One region of the Salinivibrio proteolyticus genome, then DNA from elsewhere that is predicted to be linked to it. Evidence: predicted binding sites of a transcription regulator. Region 1 holds the regulator's gene; each other region holds the start of a gene.
The links. The regulator PurR, encoded in region 1, represses purine synthesis genes. The targets are predictions, from matches to a motif close to TNANGNAAACGTTTNCNTNA.
Positions count from the first base shown of each region.

Region 2: the regulator PurR is predicted to act here: its motif matches at 1,015-1,034, upstream of purE (5-(carboxyamino)imidazole ribonucleotide mutase).
Region 3: the regulator PurR is predicted to act here: its motif matches at 656-675, upstream of glyA (serine hydroxymethyltransferase).
Region 4: the regulator PurR is predicted to act here: its motif matches at 1,198-1,217, upstream of N7E60_RS04895 (NupC/NupG family nucleoside CNT transporter).

Region 1 covers NZ_CP114584.1:1,362,781-1,364,988, forward strand. Annotated here, with positions in the region: gene N7E60_RS06570 (TfoX/Sxy family DNA transformation protein) at 1-537, opposite strand, end outside; cyclic di-GMP riboswitch class I at 645-747, opposite strand; gene purR (HTH-type transcriptional repressor PurR) at 928-1,932, opposite strand; gene N7E60_RS06580 (heme ABC transporter ATP-binding protein) at 2,193-2,208, opposite strand, start outside.
Region 2 covers NZ_CP114584.1:2,942,252-2,944,459, forward strand. Annotated here, with positions in the region: gene aroE (shikimate dehydrogenase) at 1-8, opposite strand, end outside; gene hemF (oxygen-dependent coproporphyrinogen oxidase) at 12-929, opposite strand; gene purE (5-(carboxyamino)imidazole ribonucleotide mutase) at 1,108-1,590, shown strand; gene N7E60_RS13750 (5-(carboxyamino)imidazole ribonucleotide synthase) at 1,595-2,208, shown strand, end outside.
Region 3 covers NZ_CP114584.1:2,307,736-2,309,943, reverse strand. Annotated here, with positions in the region: gene N7E60_RS10995 (YitT family protein) at 1-320, opposite strand, end outside; gene glyA (serine hydroxymethyltransferase) at 863-2,113, shown strand.
Region 4 covers NZ_CP114584.1:1,008,573-1,010,780, reverse strand. Annotated here, with positions in the region: gene N7E60_RS04900 (BCCT family transporter) at 1-602, opposite strand, end outside; gene N7E60_RS04895 (NupC/NupG family nucleoside CNT transporter) at 1,246-2,208, shown strand, end outside.

The sequences.
Region 1 (2,208 bases):
ATGCTTGCCAGTAATCGCACCTTCTAGTGACCACAGTAACTCCAAGCTTAGCTCTTTTTCATGCGCAGAAAGGAGCGCTTTATAGGCATTGACGGCACCTTGTTGCTGTAAGCTTTCAGGCGTCTCAATACCTGCTTTTTTCAGCATGCGCTCGGTCGCGAGCCGTAAATTAGGTAAGTCTTTTAGACGAGACGGTGTGGCTTGTTTTTTCAAATCACGATCACGGGTCGCGACATCCAGCGCCTCTTTGGCTTCTGTGAGCAGCTTATCTTGGTCATCCCACCAGTATTCAGGGATCGCAAAATATTTCGTCACGACAGGAAAGCCGCGCTTTTTATACACGTAGGGTGCCAAGCCTTGTTTTTTTAATAGTGCTTCGTTTTCTTTTCCAGCACGTAAATGGAGAGTGTTGTTAACGACAAGCGCGAACATGGTGTCTTCACAAAAGATACCAAATCCACCGAACATTGAACGGGACTTTATGCTGCCAAATTTGGCAAATAACTTCATTGCGTTCTTTAAAGCTGGTTTATCCATTTGATTAAAATCTCGATGAATTACTAATGCCTAAAAAAGACGTCATAATGTAACAAGGCAAGATCGCAGAATTGTCAACGAGCCATCAAATTTGTCAGCTTTGATATGTTGGCAACCCCGCTACCGTTGATATTTTGACATCATGTCAAATTACCGTTAGGCCGGAGGCTTTGCGTCCCATGCTTTCGCCATGGTTTGCCTTGTTCAAACGCTATTAAGCATATAATAATTAGACACCGATGTCGTCCTCTCCCATCACACAAAATGTGATCTTGGTTCAGGGTGGGTGTAATTGATGAACTAGAGTAAAAGCACTACCGGAAGAGTAGTCGCGTAAAAAAGCACCGCCAAGACATTGACGGTGCTCTTCATAAAAGTTTCATTAAAACATTAAGATAGTGTTTTAACTGACTGTCGACTCACTAGTGCAGGTTGCATTTCGAACACTTGCTGTTGAGTCTCGTTGTTGGCAATTCGCGCGAGCAAGAGCTTGACGGCCGTTTTGCCTAGACGGCGTTTGGGCTGGTGAATAGTTGTCAATGGTGGCGAGAAATACTCGGTGAGATCAATATTATCGTAACCAATCACCGATATATCATCTGGCACTTTCAAGCCGTGCTCGTTAAATGTACTAATGGCCGCTAATGCCATAATGTCATTAAAACAAAAGACAGCGGTCGGGCGGTCTGACATCGTCGCCAATTGCTTCGCGGCAATTTGCGCTTGATCGGCTTCGAAATCTGCCTCAATCAGCCAATTTTTATTCACTGGAATATTGGCTTCTTTTAACGCACGGAAATAACCGTTTAAGCGATGCTTACAGGTATTTTTATCCATTTGGCCAGAAATACAGCCAATTTTAGTATGTCCATTATCAATAAAGTGTTTGGTGGCAAGGTAACCGCCTAATTCAGCGTTATCTTCTATACGGTCTGTATCAATATGGTGACTGCCCCAATCCATCACGACCATAGGCAGATCGCGTTTTTTTTCCAATAACAGCATCAAATCTTCGTTGAGATCAGAGCACACCACAATGAGTCCGTCGACGCGCTTTTCTGACAACATACGCAGGTAGTCGCGTTGCTTTTCGAGGTTTCCCTCGGTATTGCAGAGAATCAGTGTGTAGCCTTGCTTGTAGCAATAGTCTTCCACACCGTGAACAAGCTCGGCGAAAAAGGGGTTAGTGGATTTGGTCACCAACATACCCAGTGTACGTGTTGTGTTGCATTTCAAGCTTCGCGCCACAGCACTTGGGGCGTAGTTTAATTCTTCAACCGCTTGCCATACTTTCTCAGTCGTCTTCTCGGCGACAAAGCGGGTTTTGTTTATCACGTGTGACACCGTCGTGGTCGATACACCGGCGAGACGCGCGACATCTTTAATCGTTGCCATCTTGATTCTTCTTTGTAGTAATGCGTAGGGATCGTTACTCGCGACCTTACAGAAAAACGCCGCTGTTCGTCAGCGGCGATGTCTTTCACAATCCCGGCACATCAGACGGTTGCGAAGGTAACGAATCCGATTTCATTCATTCTCATAGCTAATCGGTTGCGCTCTCAGTTTACTTAGGTTGGCGCACACTCGCAATTGGTCTGATCAGCGAAAATGGACCAACAGACGGTTTTGTGAGCCAGCTATGATGTATTTATCAATTAAGACACGATCAGT
Region 2 (2,208 bases), 1.4 Mb from region 1:
TCGGTCATTGGTTACCACTCCCTCGGTTTAAGGTAGTCGCGATAGAGTCTCGCTTCCGGTGCATCTTCATCAGGTGACCAATTGTATTCCCAGCGCGCCATCGGCGGCATCGACATCAGAATAGATTCGGTACGCCCACCACTTTGTAAGCCAAATAGCGTGCCTCTGTCATACACCAAGTTAAACTCGACATAGCGTCCGCGGCGATAAAGCTGAAAATCGCGTTCTCGCTCACCATAAGGCGTGGCTTTGCGGCGCTGTACTATCGGCAGGTAGGCATCGATAAAGCCTTTTCCAACCGCTTGAGTGTAGGCAAAGCACTGTTCGAATGGCCATTGGTTCAAATCATCAAAGAAAAGCCCGCCGACGCCACGGGTTTCATCACGGTGGGGCAGATAAAAATAGCGATCACACCATGCTTTGTGATCAGCGTACACGCTATCACCAAAGGGCGCACATAAGGCTTTGGCGGTCTGATGCCAGTGCTGGCAGTCTTCCTCGAACGGATAGAAAGGTGTGAGGTCAAAGCCGCCGCCAAACCACCACACAGGATCTGCACCTTCTTTTTCGGCAATGAAAAACCGCACGTTTGCGTGCGAGGTCGGCACGTACGGGTTATGAGGATGGATCACTAACGACACTCCCATGGCCTCAAAACAGCGCCCGGCAAGCTCTGGACGGTGCGCGGTCGCCGAGGCAGGCATTTGATCGCCAAATACGTGCGAGAAGTTCACTCCTGCTTGCTCAAATACTTGGCCCTGACGCAGGACGCGACTGCGGCCACCGCCCCCTTTCTCACGCTCCCACGCATCTTCAAAAAAACGCGCTTGACCATCTTCTTGCGCAAGCTGTTGGCAAATATCATCTTGAAGCTGGAGGAAAAAAGCCTTCACGGCTTGCTTATCAATTGTCGACTGACCGTGTGCCACGCTCACATCCTTTGTTACTGAGACTATGTGCTTACTTTACCTGATCCACGCACTGGGATCTTGACGGAATTTCATCCCCCACCGCTGACGCAAACGTTTTCCTTGCGATGAAATCTGGGTATAATTCGCGTCACGCTCAGCTTATCTTATTCACGCTTGTCATCAAGAAGGACGTATTATGACTGTCGGTATCATCATGGGCTCGCAATCCGATTGGCCTACCATGACACATGCAGCGGCTATGTTGGATCACTTTGCCATCCCTTACGAAACCCGTATTGTCTCTGCCCATCGCACACCACAGTTACTTGCCGACTACGCCCAACAAGCGGCCGAGCGCGGGATTAAAGTGATTATTGCCGGCGCCGGTGGTGCCGCCCATCTGCCTGGGATGACCGCCGCACACACCAGCCTGCCGGTGCTCGGCGTTCCGGTCCAGTCAAAAGCATTAAAGGGAATGGACTCATTGCTTTCTATTGCTCAAATGCCCAAAGGTGTGGCTGTGGGCACGCTCGCCATTGGTGACGCAGGCGCCGCGAATGCAGGCCTCCTTGCGGCACAAATTCTCGCAACGGCCGACCCTGATTTGATGGCAAAAGTGGATGCGTTTCGCCAAGCGCAAACTGAGGCCGTTCTCGCTCAACCCAACCCACAAGGCTAAGGCCATGAATATTCTGGTGTTAGGCGCGGGACAACTGGCTCGGATGATGGCCTTGGCCGGCGCACCGCTCAATCTTATCGTCAGCGCCTATGATGTGCGTAGTGGCGACATTATTCACCCACTGACGCTGCAACCACTGGGGCACGGCCTCAATACGGCCATCGCTGGCGCAGATATTATTACCGCGGAATTTGAGCATATCCCCGCTGATATCTTGCACCAATGCGAGCAAAGCGGGAAGTTACGCCCCAGTGCTCAGGCGATTCTAACCGGTGGCGACCGCCAAATTGAGAAAGCCCTGCTGATGCAAGCAGGCGTCGCCAATGCGCCATACCGAGTGGTGTATACACAGGCTGATTTAGAAAAGGCGGTCGACGCACTGGGGGCACCCTTGGTCCTCAAAAGCACCTTGGATGGTTATGACGGCAAAGGACAGTGGCGCTATCGTGACGGCGATGATCTTCACGCATTATGGGCCGAGCTCGACGCCTTTCTTAGCGCGCCAGAGCAACGCGATGGCCAAGCCATCATTGCCGAAGCCATGATCCCCTTTGACCGAGAAGTGTCACTGATTGGTGTGCGTGGCGCGAATGGTGAATTTGCCAGTTATAGCCTGAC
Region 3 (2,208 bases), 940 kb from region 1:
GCGGGGGCCAACCAAGTGATTTGAAAAAAGTAGGCGATATGGTCGGCCATCACGGACACCGCGCCACCGGCGAGTAAACTGCGTAATGCAAATCGCGGACTCATACGAAACCAAGCCATTACATAAAACGGGCAATTGCAAAGAAAATACAAAGTACCGAACGATAGGTCGGTAAATTGGCTGACTAATAACGCCAGGCCTGTGGTCCCCCCGGTTAAGAGTCCGGCCTGTTGCAAGAAAAATACCCCCTGGGCGACTAAAAACGCGCCCGAGGCGATAGCAATAATGTCTTCTTTAAAGCTGTGTTGATACTGACTCACACGGCTTCTCCCTACTTAATTAGCGTGATAAAAACAAAAACGTGTTAGCAACAAAAGCCCCGCCAAAACCCAATAGGCTGGCGGTTAAAAAAGGTTAATGGGAATTGCGGGCGCGGATTTTATCGCCAAATGAAAGTAATAAAAAGTCAGCCAAGTAAATCACTGGCTGATAGGATGTCAGCAATTTGATACTCGCGTGTAAATTGTTTACAGCGCACAATCTGCGTTTCTGTATGGCGGACTAATCTGGCACAACCGACGTATAAAAAAAACGGCCGATTGACACTACCTGTTGCAGTGGTTTTTTTGTAGAATGACGAACGCAGTAATGGCGGTAGCGTAAACGTTTGCGTCAGGCTTTTAAAACGCCGACTTTTCCGCCTGTTTGCCTTGGTTTAGTCACTTTAAATGTGTAAGGCGACTAACCCAAGGTGTGGTGCACTATGCCATATCAAAACCATTCGAGCTATCGGGCCAACTTGGGTACGGATAGCATTCGCTTTAAGGGTAATAGCCCGCCACCATTGAGTCAGGAGAGACAAATGCTAAAGCGTGACATGAAAATTGCGGATTACGATCCGGCACTGTTCGCAGCCATTGAAGAAGAAACGGCTCGTCAGGAAGAACACATTGAGCTGATTGCGTCAGAAAACTATACCAGCCCACGCGTCATGGAAGCGCAAGGCTCTCAACTGACCAACAAATATGCCGAAGGCTACCCCGGCAAGCGTTATTACGGCGGCTGTGAGCATGTCGATAAAGTGGAAGCTCTTGCGATTGAGCGTGCGTGTGAATTGTTTGGTTGTGAATATGCTAACGTGCAACCTCACTCTGGCTCACAAGCTAACAGTGCTGTGTATATGGCGCTGCTAAACCCAGGCGATAAGGTTTTGGGCATGAGCTTGGCGCATGGTGGCCACTTAACGCACGGCTCTCCGGTCAACTTTTCAGGCAAACACTATGAAGTGGTTGCGTACGGCATTGATGAAGCGGGTAAGATTGATTACGAGCAAATGGAACAGCTCGCGCTGGAACATAAGCCGAAAATGATCATTGGTGGTTTCTCTGCCTATTCGCAAGTGGTGGATTGGAAGCGTATGCGTGAAATCGCCGACAAAGTGGGCGCTTGGTTCATGGTGGACATGGCACACGTTGCTGGTTTGATTGCAGCAGGCGTGTATCCAGATCCATTACCACATGCACACGTGGTTACCACCACCACCCATAAAACCCTTGCAGGGCCGCGCGGCGGTTTGATCCTGTCTAATGCGGGTGAAGATCTCTACAAAAAGCTCAACTCTGCGGTGTTCCCAGGTGGCCAAGGTGGCCCACTGATGCATGTGATTGCGGGTAAAGCTGTCGCGTTTAAAGAGGCGATGGAACCTGAGTTTAAAGCCTATCAAGCGCGCGTGATTGATAACGCCCGTGCAATGGTGAAGGGATTCCAAGCACGCGGTTATAACATCGTGTCAGGGTCAACTGACAACCACTTGTTCTTGGTTGATTTGATTGACAAAGACATCACTGGTAAAGAAGCGGATGCTGCGCTCGGTGCCGCGAATATCACAGTGAACAAAAACAGTGTGCCGAACGATCCACGTAGCCCGTTTGTCACCTCAGGCATTCGTGTGGGGACGCCAGCGATTACACGCCGTGGTTTTACCGAGCAAGACGCTGAACAGCTCGCGCATTGGATGTGTGATGTGTTAGATAACATCAACAATGAGCAAGTGATTGCTGAAACTAAAGAAAAAGTTCAGGCCATTTGCCGCCGCCTACCGGTTTATGCGTAACCGGTGAGCGTTGTAAGTGAAACAGCAAAGGCGCCTTCAGGCGCCTTTTTTGTGCGTGGTTAGCCACCGATTCTTAGCGAAATCAGCTTTGCGCA
Region 4 (2,208 bases), 350 kb from region 1:
AAGGCCAGACCTAGCGCCAAGACAGCGTAGATAGCCCAAGGGTGAAGACCCCAGTGGAAAATCGTTGCAGACATGCCTAGGCGTCGAGCTGCTTCAGCATCTCCGGCTGCAGCGCCTAACGGTGCCCAGTCGGTACGAATACCGTTTGCATCAACAGCGGTACCGCCCAATGAGGTTTGAAAGTGTGTTAACGGCTCTGAAACACCGTAAAACATCAAACCAATACCCATACCGGCGGCAAACAACATCGCAAACCAGCCCGCATAGCTATAATCCGGCTTAGCTTCTGTCCCGCCGAGACGAACGCGACCCAAAGGTGACACAATCAGTACTAGACAGGCGATAACAAAAATATTACCTGCAGAAAGGAAGAACCAGTCTAGATTCGAGGTCAACCAACCCCGAAGATCACCAAAAACAGGGCCGATTTGGTTTTGAAATGCCAAAGTGACAAATACAAAGGCCATAATGGCCAGCCCCGAGACCATAAATACTCGGTTGTGAATATCAAAACCAAACGGGCCAAGTTTAACGGCCACATTATCCTGACCGACCTGGTAGTCAGTATCGATCGGGTTAACTTTCCCGTCCGGTTTCATCATATCTTCATGGCTTTTATCGCTCACGAGTTAACTCCTTAGTCCGTTTGTTCGGAAGCCTGTGAGTGTCGGTGGCCTGTGCGCTCAATTGGCCTTTTCATCGCAAAACGCGGATAAAAAAGTTGACCAGCAGCAAGAACCGCAACATCCACACAGTTCATTACCCTAACATAAATGCGCAACCAATTTAATTAGGGCACTAACCAAATGTCGATTTTATAACCAGCTATTAATCAATATATCCACTAAAACCCCAGGCTACATGCGGCCTAGAACTCATTTGAACTCTTTATTTCAGAGCTATAAAGGATTGTGTCATACACTTTCCTCTTTCAGGTTTAGCGGAAATACGCCGTATCATAAAAAGAATTCATTGATAGTGCTCACAAAAAATACCTATGTTCACCAGCAAAACTTTTGATGGATCACAAAGACATCGTGAATAGCATGCGTCTGTTCAAGTACCTATCGTGAAGCCGCTCTGAGCTCGCACGACTCGCCTACGAGCACATAACCTCCAGGCCACAAAAATGCAAAATAATGCAACAATATGATTTATTCGTGACACTTGTCACACTGAGAAAAATAAGTACAATACCGCCGCAATCGTTTTCCATCCCAGTTTAACGTTTGCGGAGCAAGCATCATGCAATTTGGCATCGGCCTTTTGGGGATTAGCGTCCTCTTTCTAATCGCGATTGGATTTTCAGAAAATCGTCGTGCGATCAACTGGCGTACCGTCGGTGGCGCTTTCATTATTCAAATCGCCTTTGCCGGGTTTATTATCTCCGTCCCGCTTGGTCAGCGCATTCTGGCTAACGCATCAGAAGCCGTGTCCGCAATTATTAGCTTTGGCGATATTGGTGCTGAGTTTCTGTTTGGTGATCTCGCGAAATTTAAACTTGGCTTTATCTTTGCTTTCAACGTTTTACCAACTATCGTCTTTTTCTCCGCTCTGATCGCGGTGCTTTATCATTTAGGGATCATGGCTTGGATTATTCGCCTGATCGGTGGCGTACTAAGACGCGTACTCGGCACCTCGCGCACTGAATCGATGTCAGCCACAGCCAATATCTTTGTCGGATCAGTAGAAGCCCCTCTTGTCGTGCGCCCTTTTCTCGCCTCAATGACGCGCTCAGAATTATTTGCAGTCATGGTCGGCGGGTTAGCCTCCGTGGCTGGAGGCACCATGGTTGGATACGCAGGCCTCGGTGTTGAAATGAAATACCTGATCGCTGCCGCCTTCATGTCTGCACCAGCCGGTCTAATGATGGCAAAAATTATGGTCCCGCAGACCGAAGCGCCTATCAGCCATACCCAAGCGCAAGCCGAGCAAGATAACCACGATAAGCCTGTCAACTTGATCGATGCAGGCACACAAGGTGCTCTAAGTGGATTACAAATTGCGATGGCAGTCGGGGCTAGCTTGCTGGCCGTGATCAGCATGATTGCGCTGATTAACGGCGGGTTGGGCAAACTTGGTCCGATGATCAATATGCCTCAGTTAAGTCTGGAATGGATATTCGGCTATGTGTTTGCACCAGTCGCTTGGCTCATCGGCATTCCTTGGGGCGAAGCGATGACTGCGGGTACCTTGATTGGTAAGAAA